2 regions of the Mycobacterium sp. Aquia_216 genome follow, and region 2 is predicted to be linked to the other one. Evidence: predicted binding sites of a transcription regulator. Region 2 holds the regulator's gene; the other holds the start of a gene.
What was found. Region 2 encodes LexA, which represses DNA repair genes until DNA is damaged. Its sites were predicted from a motif close to CGAACANNTGTTCG; they were not measured.
Positions count from the first base shown of each region.

Region 1: OK015_RS24340 (alpha-ketoglutarate-dependent dioxygenase AlkB) is a predicted target of LexA. The motif match lies at 1,734-1,747, and genes of this name have one in related genera.

Region 1 is NZ_CP113529.1:5,224,204-5,231,527, reverse strand. Features, by position in the region: gene OK015_RS24350 (DUF5642 family protein) at 1-429, shown strand, start outside; gene OK015_RS24345 (DUF5642 family protein) at 458-1,114, shown strand; gene OK015_RS24340 (alpha-ketoglutarate-dependent dioxygenase AlkB) at 1,111-1,719, opposite strand; gene arcA (arginine deiminase) at 1,827-3,038, shown strand; gene OK015_RS24330 (dolichyl-phosphate-mannose--protein mannosyltransferase) at 3,118-4,686, opposite strand; gene rsmI (16S rRNA (cytidine(1402)-2'-O)-methyltransferase) at 4,712-5,551, shown strand; gene OK015_RS24320 (aminodeoxychorismate synthase component I) at 5,548-6,801, opposite strand; gene OK015_RS24315 (RNA polymerase sigma-70 factor) at 6,853-7,324, opposite strand, start outside.
Region 2 is NZ_CP113529.1:2,488,876-2,496,199, reverse strand. Features, by position in the region: gene OK015_RS11650 (alpha/beta fold hydrolase) at 1-347, shown strand, start outside; gene OK015_RS11645 (PhzF family phenazine biosynthesis protein) at 382-1,068, shown strand; gene OK015_RS11640 (peroxynitrite isomerase) at 1,078-1,563, opposite strand; gene nrdR (transcriptional regulator NrdR) at 1,568-2,032, opposite strand; gene OK015_RS11630 (LysM peptidoglycan-binding domain-containing protein) at 2,189-2,683, opposite strand; gene lexA (transcriptional repressor LexA) at 2,978-3,679, shown strand; gene OK015_RS11620 (LGFP repeat-containing protein) at 3,698-6,058, opposite strand; gene OK015_RS11615 (acyl-CoA dehydrogenase family protein) at 6,584-7,324, opposite strand, start outside.

The DNA.
Region 1 (7,324 bases), 2.7 Mb from region 2:
GGGGTATGCGCCGCGCTCGCCGATCCCGGCAAGGGAAGCGACCAATCCGCGCAGGGTTTGTCCGCCTCGGGCCCGGGCGGCATCATCGACGCCGTGGTGGTGACTTTGCCCGACGCTGACCTGGACCGCGACGTCGTCGACACCTGTGGTCAGTGGGCCATGACCGCCGCGCGCACCACCGCCACCGTCCGGCTCACCGAACCGCCACACATCGACGGTGCGCAAACCCTCGGCATGGTCGTCGACGTCAAATCCAGTGTCGAGTCGGGCACCGAAATCGATTCGCGGGCATATACATTCATCGCATACCTGGGCGGCTTCTACGCCTTCACCACACTGACCACGGATCCGGGTTCGGCGTTGCCGGCATTGCCGCCGCAATTCGCCGCCGATCTGCTCGTCAAAACGGTGTCCACGTTGCGCAGCTGAACGTCCGGCTTTGGGTAGATTAGCCACGGTGTCCAAGCTGGTATGCGCGATCGGGGCCGCCTGCGTGCTGGCCGGATGCTCGTCGAATAGCACTACCGCGACAAGCGCCGACATCGCCAAGGTCGTGTCGGTGAAGTCGAGCTTTGGGCCCGAGTTCAAGGTCACCGACATCTCGGAACGGGCGATCGATCCCAAGCTGCTGTCCGCCCGCAAGCTGCCCGACGGGCTGAAGTTCGAACCGGCCAACTGTGCGAAGTTGGCGTCGGGGCCGGATATGCCGCCGGACGTGCAGGGCAACATGGCCGCGGTGTCCGCCGAGGGCGATGGTGACCGCTATGTCGTCATCGCGGTGGAGACCTCCAAGCCGCTGCCGATCAACGACCCGGGCAAGGACTGCAACAAGGTCGCGTTCTCGGGCGGCCAGGTGCGTGGCGGCCTCGAGGTCATCGACGCGCCGCACATCGACGGGACAAACACGTTCGGCGTGCACCGCGTCCTGCAAGCGGTGCTTGCCGGTGGCGCCCGCACCGGCGAGCTCTACGACTACTCCGCGCAGTTCGGCGACTACCAGGTGATTGTGATCGCCAATCCGCTCGTCGTCCCGGACCAGCCGGTCGCCAAGGTCGACACACAACGGGCCCGTGACCTGCTCGTCAAAGCGGTGACCGCGATCCGCACGTCCTAGCGCACGTCGCGGGGCCGGAACTGGATGCTGACCCGCGGGCCCTTGCGCAACGAGGTCTTCGGAACGGCATGCTCCCAGGTGCGCTGACAGGATCCGCCCATCACCAGCAGGTCGCCGTGCGCCTGCGGCAGCCGCAACGATGCCCCGCCGCCGCGCCGGCGCAGCGCGAACGTTCGAGTGGCACCGAGACTGATGATCGCCACCATGGTGTCCTCGGAGCTACTGCGGCCAATCGTGTCGCCGTGCCAGGCGACGCTGTCGGAGCCGTCTCGGTAGCAGCACAACCCGATCGTGGTGAAGGGCTCGCCGAGTTCGCCCGCGTAGATGTCGTTGAGCCGGCGGCGCAGGCGCCCCAGCAGCGGGTGGGGCGGGTCCTCGACGGTCAGGTCGTGAAAGCTCACCAGCCGCGGCACGTCGACCACCCGGTCGTACATTTGGCGGCGCTCCGCGCGCCACGGGATCGTCGACAACAGCGCGTCGAGCAGCTCTTGCGCACCGGATGGGTCGTCGCTGAGCCAGCCTGCGCGAATCTCGATAAAAGCACCGTCGCCGAGGTGCCGTCGCTCGGTGTGCTCGAACAGCGAGCCCTGTACCGCGGTCCCCACGTCGCACATCTTATCGCACATCCGTTCGACTGATCGGGACTCGCCGGGCCACCAGCACGCCTCGGGTGTGACGCGACGGGCGCGATCGGCGCGGCTACGGTTTAACTGTGGGTGTTATTGAGCTGAGCACCAATTCCGAAGTAGGCACGCTACGGATCGTGATCCTGCACCGCCCCGGTGCCGAGCTGCAGCGACTCAATCCGCGCAACAACGACCAGCTGCTTTTCGACGGATTGCCGTGGGTGGCTCGTGCGCAGGAGGAACACGACCAGTTCTCCGAGTTGCTGAGGTCCCGGGGCGTGGAAGTGCTGCTGCTGTCCGACCTGCTGACCGAGGCGCTTCACCACAGCGGAGCCGCCCGGATGCAGGGCGTTGCGGCCGCCGTGGACGCGCGCCGGCTCGGAGTGCCACTGGGGCAAGAGCTTTCGGCATACCTGCGTGGCCTGGAGCCGGCCAAGTTGGCGCACGTGCTGATGGCCGGCATGACGTTCAACGAGCTGCCCGCCGATACCCGGACCGACGTGTCCCTGGTGCTTCGCATGCACCACGGCGGAGATTTCGTCATCGACCCACTGCCCAACCTGGTGTTCACTCGGGACTCGTCGATATGGATCGGGCAGCGGGTGGTGATCCCGTCGCTGGCGCTGCGCGCGCGGGCACGAGAGGCGTCGCTGACCGACCTCATCTATGCCCACCACCCACGGTTCACCGGTGTGCGCAAGGCTTACGAATCGAGATCCGCTCCCGTCGAGGGCGGGGACGTACTGTTGCTTGCTCCCGGTGTCATTGCGGTCGGCGTGGGCGAGCGGACCACCCCGGCCGGTGCGGAAGCGTTGGCGCGCAGCCTGTTCGACGACGATCTTGCTACCACGGTGCTCGCCGTTCCGATCGGGCAGCAGCGTGCGCAGATGCACCTGGACACGGTCTGCACGATGGTCGACACCGACACGGTCGTCATGTACGCGAACGTCGTCGACACGCTTTCGGCATTCACAATCCAACGCGCAGCCGACGGTGTGAACATCAGCGATGAGACGCCCTTTTTAGAGGCGGCGGCCAAGGCGATGGGGATCGATAAGCTGCGCGTCATCGACACCGGTCTGGATCCCGTCGTCGCCGAGCGCGAGCAGTGGGACGACGGCAACAACACGCTGGCGCTGGCGCCTGGCGTCGTCGTCGCCTACGAGCGCAACATGCAGACCAACGCGCGCCTGCAGGATGCCGGCATCGAGGTGTTGTCGATCGCGGGGTCCGAATTGGGCACCGGCCGTGGCGGTCCGCGGTGCATGTCGTGCCCGGTCGCCCGCGACGCGCTCTAAACATGCCGCGAAACTGCAACTGGCAACGCGTTTCTCGAGTAGGGCCGTGGCCGGTTGCAGTCTCGACGCGAAGAGCGGGCTAGCGCCAGCTGGGCAGCCAGATCTCCATGTCCCAGGTCTGCTGCGAGATGGGCAGACCGGTGAGCACCGGAAACAACCAGGCGAAGTTCGTTACCACCAGAGCGACATAAAAGCTCACGATGATGAGTCCCAGGGTGCGCCGCTCTGCGGTTTGGCCCGGGCGATAGAGAATGTCACCGCAGATCAACGCGAGGGCCATCACCAGGAACGGCGCCATCGTCGCCGCGTAGAAGAAGTACATCTGCCGGTCGATGTCGGCGAACCACGGCAGCCACCCGGCGCAGTAACCGACCAGGACCACCGCGTAGCGCCAGTCCCGCCGGACGGCCGATCGCCACAGGGCATACACCAGCACCGGCACCGCCAGCCACCACATCGCTGGTGTGCCGACCAGCATCTCGGCCTTAACGCACGATTGCGCCCCGCACCCGCCCACGTTCTGCTGATCGATCGCGTAGAGCACCGGCCGCAGCGACATCGGCCAGCTCCACGGTTTGGATTCCCACGGGTGGTAGTTGCCCGCCGAATTCGTCAGGCCCGCATGGAATTGCAGCGCCTTCGCGCTGTAATGCCACAGCGAGCGCAACGCGTCGGGCACCGGAAAGTTGCTCTGCGGACCGATCGTCTGGCCCACCTCGTGTCGGTCGATCGCGGTCTCGGACGCAAACCACGGCGCGTAGCTGGCCAGGTACACCGCGATCGGGATCAGGCCCAGCGCGTAGCCAGTGGGGACCAGGTCACGCCGCAGTGCCCCCAGCCACGGTCTCACCACCTGATATTGGCGCCGCGCGGCCACGTCGAACGCCAGCGACATCACGCCGAAGAACACCACAAAGTAGAGGCCGGACCACTTTGTCCCGCAAGCCAATCCGAGGAGGACACCCGCCAAGAACCGCCACCAGCGCACGCCGAGTCGCGGCCCCCACGGGGTATCGGCGGTGCGGCCTTCCAGCAGCGCGACGTGCATGCGCCGGCGCACCTCGTCGCGGTCGACGATCAGGGCGCCGAACGCCGCGACCACGAAGAAGGTGAGCAGGCCGTCAAGCAGCGCGGTGCGCGAGGCGACGAAGCTGACGCCGTCGCAGATGCACAGCACTCCGGCGATCGCGCCGACCAGCGTCGAGCGGCTGATTCGCCGCACGATCCGCATCACCAGCGTCACCATCACCATGCCGAGCAGCGCGCCGGTGAATCGCCAGCCCACTCCGTCATAGCCGAAGATCGCCTCGCCGATCGCGATCAGTTGCTTGCCCACCGGTGGGTGGACGACCAGACCGAACCCGGGGTTGTCCTCCACCCCGTGGTTGTGCAGCGCCTGCCACGCCTGAGGCGCGTAGTGCTTCTCGTCGAAGATCGGTGTACCGGCATCGGTCGGCGACCCCAGATTGACGAATCGGGTGATCGCCGCCAGCAGGGTGATGACGCCGGTGACCACCCAGCCGCGGATGTGGTCGGTCGGCCCGAAATCCGCGACCGGAACCAACGGTCCCGGGCTGACGACGGGGACGACGCGCTCCTTGACGGCGCTATCCACGGTCAAGGAGGCTTCGCTGGGCGGGGCGGACATCGGTGTCGATCGTAGGCTGTCCGTCATGTCCCACGGTCGCCTATTGCTGGGTGCGACCCCGCTCGGCCAGCCTTCGGATGCCTCACCGCGCCTGATCAGGGCGCTGGGCGAGGCCGATGTGGTGGCCGCCGAGGACACCCGGCGGGTGCGAACGTTGGCCAAGGCGCTCGACGTCCGGATCGCCGGTCGGGTGGTCAGCTTGTTCGACCAGGTCGAGGCCGCGCGGGTGCCCGCGCTGGTCGAGGAGATCAAGGCCGGTGCCACGGTGCTGGTGGTCAGCGACGCCGGAATGCCGTTGATCAGCGACCCCGGCTACCGGATGGTCGTGGCGTGCGTCGAGGCCGGGATCGCGGTGACGTGCTTACCCGGACCGTCCGCGGTGACCACCGCGCTGGCCGTGTCCGGTCTGCCGTCGGAGAAGTTCTGCTTCGAGGGTTTCGCCCCGCGCAAGGGTGGGGCGCGCAAGACGTGGCTGGCCTCGCTGGCCGACGAACGGCGCACCTGCGTGTTCTTCGAGTCGCCGCGCCGGCTGGCGGCGTGCCTGCTCGATGCTGTCGAGCAGCTCGGCGGTGCACGCTCCGCGGTGATCTGCCGTGAGCTGACCAAGGTGCACGAGGAAGTGGTGCGTGGGTCGCTCCAGGAGCTGGCGACATGGGCGGCCGACGGCGTGCTCGGCGAAATCACGGTCGTGCTGGCCGGCGCGAGCCCGTCCGCCGACGTGGCGTCGCTGGTGGCTCGGGTGAAAGACCTCGTTGCCCAAGGGGTTCGCGTCAAGGAGGCCTGCACCGAGGTGGCCGCGGCCCACCCGGGCGTGCGTTCCCGACAGCTCTACGAGGAGGTGGTGCGGGCGCGCCGCCAGGACTAGCCCACCGAGGCGGCGGGTGCGGTGCACGGCCACCCGACGACGGGAGCGGCCTTGTGCAGGCATTCCTCCCATTCGGCGTCGGGGTTCGAATCGGCGGTGATGCCGCCGCCGACGCCCAGTACGGCGGTTCCGGCGTCGTCGAACTCCACGGTGCGGATCGCGACATTCAGCTCGCATCCGGCGATCGGCGACGCTAAACCGACTGTGCCGCAATATATCCCGCGGCGATGCGATTCCCATTGCGAAATCAATTGGCGAGCACGATGTTTGGGGGTGCCGGTGACCGATGCGGGCGGGAAGGCGGCGTCCAGCAGTGCCGACGTCGGCAGCTCGACCCGCACCTGAGCCGAGACCGTGGATACCAAGTGCCACACGCCCGGCGCGCGTCGCACCACCAGCAGCTCGGGCACCTTGACCGTGCCGGTGACCGCGACCCGGCCGAGGTCGTTGCGCACCAGGTCCACGATCATGATGTTCTCGGCCACCTCTTTGGGCGAGGCGCGCAACGCCGACGGCCAGGCGTCCAGCGGCAGCGTTCCCTTGATCGGGCTCGACATCACCACCGTGCCGTGGCGGCGCAAAAACAGCTCGGGCGACAGCGACGCGACCGCACCCCAGCGGCCGGCGACATAGGCCGCGCGGGCCGGCGACGTGCGCGCGACACCGTCGATGAAGAAGTCCAGCGAGGACCCGGTGACCGCCCCGGTAAATCGAGTGCATACACACGCCTGGTAGACCTCACCCGCGCGAATCGCCTCCAGGCAGGCCAGCACCGCGCCGCGGTGCGCCTTCCGGTCGGCGATGTCCCACTCGATCCGGCACTCGCGCGCCGCGCCCGGCGCCGCGGATAGCGCGGCGGCCAGCCACTCCGGCATCTCCGCCCCGGAGAGGCTTTCGTACCACCAGCATCCGTCCCGGTCGCGGCGCAGCACGCAGTCGGTCCAGCCGCCGGCGGCCTCCGGGATCCGGTGCGGGCGCCCGTCGGCGCCGGCGTCCGGATAGGACAGATAGCCAAGCCAGCCACCGCCCACCGTGGGGGAGTCGCTGGCCGGCGCGCCCAGCTGGACCGCGAAAGCGTCGGCCGCATCCACCGGGCGCACCGCCAGGCTAGGCGCGATGACCGCCAGCGCACCGAACCATTCGCCGGTCAGAGCCGCGGGCGGCGGCAGACCGAGCCGGGCGGTGGCATCACCGATCGCGCGCAGCACACGGGGTGCCTCGCCGAGGCTGCCGAGCCGGTCGATTCGCACTGCCCTAGCTTGACAGAACGGTGAATTTTCGCACCCTAGGGCCGGCGTCGCTCAGCCGCGGCTGATGTCGCGGGCGGTCGCCAGGGCAGCCAGCTTGTCCGGATTTCGCATCACGTAGAAGTTGGTGATCAAGGCGTCGGCGATCTCGAGCGTGACCACCATCGAGAGTTCGTCTTCGAGGTAGAACAACACCGCCGGAGCACTGTTGCAGGTAACCAGCTCGACGCGCATTCCGGTTCCGGCCTTGCGCACCAGCCCGGTAATGGCCCTGGCCACCTTGTCCGCGCCGACCACCGGCCGCCGCGCCGCGGACACCTTGCCGCCGCTGTCGGCCATCCAGGTCGCATCCGGGGCGAGCATCGCCATCAGCGCTTCCACGTCGCCGCTGGCCGCGGTGGTCAGGAACTGGGCGGTGATCGCGGCGTTGCGCTCCGGGTCGACGTTGTCGAAGCGCTTGCGGCGCGCCCGGACGTGTTCGCGGGCCCGGTGGGCGACCTGGCGGACCGTCGGCGCCGGCTTGCCC
Region 2 (7,324 bases):
TCCTGGATCGATGTTATTTGACCCAGGCCATCCCGGTGCAGATCGTCTGGGGGACCAAGGATGCGGTGGTCCCCGTCCGTCATGCCTGGATGGCACACGCCGCGATGCCCGGCTCGCGGCTGGAGATCTTTCAGGGCTCCGGTCACTTTCCGTTCCACGAAGACCCGGCTCGCTTCATCGACGTCCTGCAGCGCTTCATCGACACCACCGCGCCCGCCGAATACGATCAGGCCGCGCTTCGTGAATTACTGCGCACCGGCAGGGGCGAACGCACGGTCACGGGCTCGGCCGATACGCGCGACGCGGTGTTCAACGCGATCGGCTCGGACGAGCGCAGCGCTACTTAGATAATTGCGTTGACCCGGGCCGTACAGTCGGGACATGGGTATCGATGTGACGGTGTTGCGGGTCTTCACCGACCGCGACGGCAGATTCGGCAATCCGTTGGGCGTCGTCGAGGCCAACCAGGTCGCTCCCGCCGATCGCCAACAGTTGACCACCCAATTGGGTTACAGCGAAACGATATTCGTCGATCTGCCGGCCGCCGGCTCAACCACCACGCAAGCCACCATCTACACGCCACGCACCGAGCTTCCGTTCGCCGGGCACCCGACCGTCGGCCTGTCGTGGTGGCTGCGGGAGAACGGCACGCCGATCAACACGCTCGCGGTCCCGGCCGGCATCGTGCAGGTGCACTACGACGGCGATCTGGTGGGCGTCACCGCGCGCGCCGACTGGGGCCCTGAATTCGCAATTCACGAATTCGATTCCGTTGACCAGCTTCTCGCGGCCGAGCCCAGCAACTTCCCCGACGACAGCGCGCACTACCTGTGGGCCTGGATCGACCAGTCCACCGGTTCGTTGCGCTCCCGGACGTTCGTCACGAATCTCGGTGTGCCCGAAGACGAAGCGACCGGCTCCGCCGCGCTCCGGATAACCGAACATCTCAGCCGCGACCTGAGCATCACTCAGGGCAACGGGTCGAGGCTGGAAACCGTGTGGAGTTCCGATGGCTGGGCGCGCGTCGCCGGCCGCGTCGTCAACGACGGTGTGACACAACTGAACTGAGCGGCGGCCTCAGGATTTTCGCTGCAACACCGCGGTGAGATGATGCTGCAGGGGTTGCCCGACCGCGCCCATCCGCACCGAGTACGACAGCCGGCCGCCGTCGATGCGGAAGGAACGGCCAAGCGCGGACACTTCTTTGGCGGTCGGAGTCAGTCCGACCGACGTGGTGGCCAACTCGATTTCGATGACATCGCCGGTCACTTCATAGGAGCCGACCTCGATTTCGGTGACGCCGCTGGGGTGCGCCAGCACCAGCTCGACGTGACCGGGCTCCGGCACCCGCAGATAGCCGGTCTCGGCATGCAGCGGTTTGCCGTCGGCTACCCCTTTGGTCTTTTGCGCGTAAGCCAGAAACGGTTTGCCCACATGGGAAAACACCACTTCCTCGAGATACTCGAAGGGCTGGATCGTCGGGTACTCGCCCGCGCCACGACCGGCCCAGGTGCCGAGCAGCGGCGCGAGCGCCGCGAGATCGGGATGCAAGTCGCCAGGCATGCCGTCAGCCCGGTGTCGATACTTTGCGATGCTTGCGAAGCGCCGCGATCTCGCGCTCGAAATCGTCGGCCGAAGAAAAGGACCGGTATACCGACGCGAAGCGCAGGTAAGCCACCTCGTCCAGGTCACGCAACGGGCCGAGGATCGCCAGGCCGACCTCGTGACTGGGCACTTCCGGCGAACCGGCCGCACGCACCGTATCTTCCACCTGCTGGGCCAGCAGATTCAGCGCGTCCTCGTCCACCTGACGGCCCTGGCACGCCCGGCGAACGCCCTTGATGACCTTTTCGCGGCTGAACGGCTCCGTGACGCCGCTGCGCTTGACCACGGCCAGGACCGCGGTTTCTACCGTGGTGAAGCGCCGCCCGCACTCCGGGCACGACCGACGCCGCCGAATGGCTTGGCCTTCATCGGTTTCCCGCGAGTCGATCACCCGGGAATCGGGATGGCGGCAGAACGGACAATGCATGACCGCTCCTTCGCTGTGCCGGCATCTCGCGGAACACTCCGAGCGTACCTGGGCACGACCGCGCCGGGCCAATGCAGCCGCGACACGCGTGGTGATACCGGAGGATGAACTGAGGAGCCTTGGCGTAGAGCGGTTTTCGCCATCACCGGCGCGGCGTCAGCCGACCGGCGCGATCAGCGTCTGACCCGCGGCCAGCGCCGGCGAGCTCAGGTTGTTCAGTTCGCGGATACGGTCGGCGACCGCGCGGACCGGGGCTTCCGGGGCCACCCGGTGCGCCACGTCCTGTAGCGATTCGCCCGGCTCGACCTTTACCACGGACAGCCGGTCCGGCACGGGAGCGGCCGCCGCGGCGGAGTCGCCGTTGGCGATCTGACCGAGATTCGCAACCAGGCCCAGCCAGAGGGTGATGATCCCGGCCATCAGGGCCAGACCGATCGTCGTCCCGACCGTCGCCGGGCGCCGGCGGTGCGGCGCGGCCGACATCGCGACGCCGGTGCCCCGGTAGCGCATCGGAGTCCCGGCCGGGCGTGACTGCCCGGCGCGGCGCGACCGCAGTGCGCGTTCCTGGTCATAACGAGGCCGTCCGACCAGCCCGTCGCTCGGGCGCCGCACGTTGTTGGTCCGCGGTGAGACTGTGTGCATGAGCGTCATGTGCGTTCCTCCGGTCAACTAATCCTCGCTCGTGCGTTCGACCCTATCGCTCGTGTGTTCGAAATCCGAACATTTGAGCGAAGCGTGTCGCACGAGCAAAACGCTAGACCATGCCACCGACAACTTGTCCCGGTCGCTATCGATGCCATAAAGCACAAGTACCCGGTCTTTTCGAGAGTTACACCATTGTTATTCGCAGAGTGCCGCGAATCACTTCTCCGGGCCGCCCCAGGTGCGACACGCCAGTCGAACACATGTTTGATTCTTGGATTCAGGCGGGCTACATTCAGTGCCATGAGCGACAGCAACGACACCTCAGCAGCCGGACCGGACGGCCGGTTGCACGCCGTGGATTCATCGCTTACCCAGCGGCAACGCACCATCTTGAACGTCATCCGCGAGTCGGTGACCACCCGCGGATACCCGCCGAGCATCAGGGAGATCGGCGACGCGGTCGGCCTGACGTCGACATCCTCGGTGGCTCACCAATTGCGCACCCTCGAGCGCAAGGGATTCCTGCGCCGCGACCCGAACCGTCCCCGGGCCGTCGACGTCCGCGGCGCCGACGAAATGGTGGTGGCAGCGCCGGCCACCGAGGTCGCCGGGTCCGACGCCTTGCCGGAACCCACGTACGTCCCCGTGCTTGGGCGCATCGCGGCCGGTGGACCGATCCTGGCCGAAGAAGCCGTCGAGGATGTCTTCCCGCTCCCCCGCGAGCTGGTCGGCGAGGGCACGCTGTTTCTGCTCAAGGTGGTCGGCGACTCGATGGTCGAGGCGGCGATCTGCGACGGCGACTGGGTGGTGGTGCGGCAGCAGAACGTCGCCGACAATGGCGACATCGTCGCGGCCATGCTCGACGGTGAGGCCACCGTCAAGACGTTCAAACGCGCGGGCGGTCAGGTCTGGCTGATGCCGCACAACCCCGCGTTCGATCCCATCCCGGGCAATGAGGCGACCGTGCTCGGCAAGGTCGTCACGGTGATCCGCAAGGTATAGCGCCGAGCGGACCGGCGTTCAGTCTGCCTTGATGAAGCCGTTGACCAGCGCGGCTTCCTCGCTGGAGAACCAGATTTCGGCCAGCGTGTCGTGGTAGAGGTCGCTATCCGGCGTGTAGTACAAACCGAAGCGGGGGCTGGCCTTGATCGGATAGCCGTCGGGCATCTGGTACGGGTCCTCTAACGGCAAATGGATCGTCGGACGGCCGGATTGCCCTAGTGCGCCGATAGCCGCGGCCGGCGCGAGGTCCGCCTCGTCATCGGTGTCCGCTGCGGCGTGGCGCCCTCCGCCTCTCGGTGCGGCCCCGGACGCGACGCCGAGCGCAGCCGCCAGGCCGGATGCGGCCCCACCCGCGGCGGCAGCACCGGACGCGGCCGCAGCACCCGATGCGGCGTCGCTCGCGGCAGCGAGATCGGGCGGCGTGTGCGGCACGGCGACGTCGGGATAGGCCGCCTCCTCATCGTCGGCTCCGGGGTAACCCGCGTCCGCGTACGCGGCATCCTCGTCGGCGTAATCCAGATAACCGGCCTCGTCGGCGACGGCAGCGTCCGGGTAGGCGGCTTCCGGGCCGGCGGCATCGGTGTAGTCGGCATCGGTGTAGGCGGCATCGGCAAGGGCATCCGGATAACCGGGCACGTCGGCCTCGTCGCGGTAGCCGGCCTGCGGGAGCTCGTCGCCGTACCCGGCCTCGATCAGATCTTCCGCCGACACCACCGGGATGGAATCGGTGTCGACCGAGTCGGGATCCCGCTCGTCGACCCCTAGCTGATCCCACTCCTCCTCGGAAACGGATGCCCGGTGGTCGTACCCCTCGTCGTCGGCCAGCTCGGCGGTTTCGGGTGCGTGCGGCCATCTGGCTCGCGGCACCTCGTTGGCCTCGTGGTGCTCCGGTGCGTTCAGGTCGCTGAATGACAGGTGCTCGGTGGAGGCCTCGGCGTAATCGGGCCCCCAGCGCGGCTCGCCCGTGTCGTCGTAGCCGCCGACATCGACGTCGCGCTCGATGTCGTAGGGCGCCGTCTTACGGCCGGCGCGATGCCGGCGCCACCGCACCGCCACAAACACCGCGAGCAGCACCAAAACCAGCAGCGGGACCAGGGCGAACACGTACCACCAGCTCCAGGTGAACCACTTCTTGGCGTGCGGAGGCATCGCCGTGCTGCTCGGCTGGTTCTGGCCCGACACCTGCAAGCCGGACAACAGCGGGGCCAGGTTGGCCGGGTCGGTGGAGAAGGTGTTCTTTGCCCGATTCCACGAGATCTTGCCGCCGGTGAACTTCTGCGAGATCACGTCGCCGTCGACGGTCTGGTCGCCGAGCGGCGCGCCGAGCTTTCCGGTGGCGCCGCGCAGCTTGTCCCAGGCAGCCTTCATCGCGCCGCGTACGACGAACGCGCCGTGATCTGAGGTCCAGAAGATCACCGGCTTGTCGGCCGCCGAGAACGTGGCGATCCGGCTGTTGGGACTGACGCCGCCGTCGGACTCGTTGGCGGTCGGGAAGCCCAGGTCACTGCTGACCGGGCCACCCAGCGACTCGTACTTCGTCAGAATGTCGCTTTCGATCGCGGCCGCACCGGTTGCCGGGCTGAAGAACACCTTGCCGCCGGCGAAGTTCTGGGCGATGCCGTCGCCACCGATCGGATACTGACCACCCTGCTTGGCGCCCAGCTGACCGCTGGCGCCGCCGGCCGCGCGCCAGGCCATGTTGATGGCCGCGGCGGGATCGATCGCTACCTGCAAGCCTTTCAGCTGATCGGCCAATCCCGCTGGCTCAGTGGTGAATTCCTTGGTCTTGCGGTTCCAGGAAATCTGGCCGGCGCCGAACTTCTGGGTGGACACCTCGCCGTCGTACGTCTCATCCGCGACCGGGGCGCCGAGGACACCGCCCGAGCTGCCGAGCTTGTCCCAGGCGGCGTTCAGCGCGCCGCGCACGACGAACGCCCCATGGTCGGGTGTCCAGAAGATCACCGGCTTGTCGCTGGCCGAGAACGTCGCCACTCGGCTGTCCGGCCCCGCCAGACCGGGAACCTCGTTGATGGTCGGAAAGCCCAGGTCGCTACCGGCCGCACCGCCCAGCATGTCGTACTTATCCAGGATCGGCCCGTAGATGAATCTGGCACCGGTGGCGGTGGTGAAGTACATCTTGCCGCCGTCGAAGTCGCACGCGAAGCCGTCGGCGACGGGGTAGACATCGCCCTTGCGGGCGCCCAGCGGCGAGGTGTCGCCGCCGGCCTTGCTCCACTCCGCCATGATCGCGGCTTCGGCGTCACCGATCGGAGACGCTGAGACGGTAGGTGCCAGTAGCACGATGGCCAACGCTGTGGTCGCCACGCTGATCAGCGCCCGACCGGCGAGCCTGCGCACGTGACCTCTCTTCCCGTTCACCAAGCCTCCCAGCCGACGGATATGCCCTTATGTATGGCCATGCCCGTACCCTGCGGCCCCTGCGCGAGCTTGGTCCCCCAAACGCGCGTTACGAACCCCACCGAGGTTCGTATTATCGCCGAGCTCGCATAACTTTGCTCCAGCGAACAAGAAATACGAAGGCAATTCGCGAATATTACGAAAACGGATACCACTCCGATGTCGAAATGATGCCGGACGACGATCGTGTCGCGACCGGTCCTGCCTCAGAACACACCGGGGGTGGGTGATTCCGCGCTCGACGTGGTCGAAAGGCATGCGCCGACCGTACGCGAAGCGCCGGCTATCCACTCGAGCAAAGAAGCATTTCATGGGCATCGACTATTTTGCCGCAAATCCAAGCAATGACAGCGTAAGCAGAGGAGTTGCGCTTCGTTCGTGTCACCGCCCGCGCGGGCTGCGCGCGGATGTCCACGATTCGTTGTTGCGTGACAGCGAGATTGGTTCACCACCGCCGACGCTAGCCGACGGGGTGCGAGCACGCGGCTAGACCCCGAGGCTGCGCCCGATGATCTCCTTCATGATCTCGGTCGTGCCACCGTAGATGGTCTGCACCCGTGCGTCGAGATAGGCACGCGCGACTGGGTATTCGCGCATGTAGCCGTAACCGCCGTGCAGCTGCAGGCAGCGGTCGATCAGGTGGACCTGCTTCTCGGTGGAATACCACTTGGCCATCGCGGCCTGCTCGGCGGTGAGTTTGCCCTCCAGGTGCAGCGCGATGTAGTTGTCGACCATGATGCGCACCACGGTGGCCTCGGTCGCCAGCTCGGCGAGCACGAAGCGGCTGTTCTGAAAGCTGCCGATCGGCTTGCCAAAGGCCTTGCGCTCCTTGGTGTACTGCAGCGTCTGCTCCAGCACGCTCTCCATCGATGCGGCTGCCATGATGGCGATGTTGATCCGCTCCTGGGGCAGGTTCCGCATCAGGTAGATGAAGCCCTGGCCCTCCTCGCCCAGCAGATTCTCGGCCGGCACGTGCACGTCGGTGAAGGACAGTTCGGCGGTGTCCTGTGCATCCAGGCCGATCTTGTCCAGATGCCGGCCCCGCTCAAAGCCTTCCATGCCGCGTTCCACGACGAGCAGCGAAAACCCTTGAGCGCCTTTGTCCGGATCGGTCTGGGCGACCACGATGACCAGATCGGAGTTGATCCCGTTGGTGATGAACGTCTTTGACCCGTTGAGCACATAGTGATCGCCCTGCCTGACCGCGCGAGTCTTGATGCCCTGCAA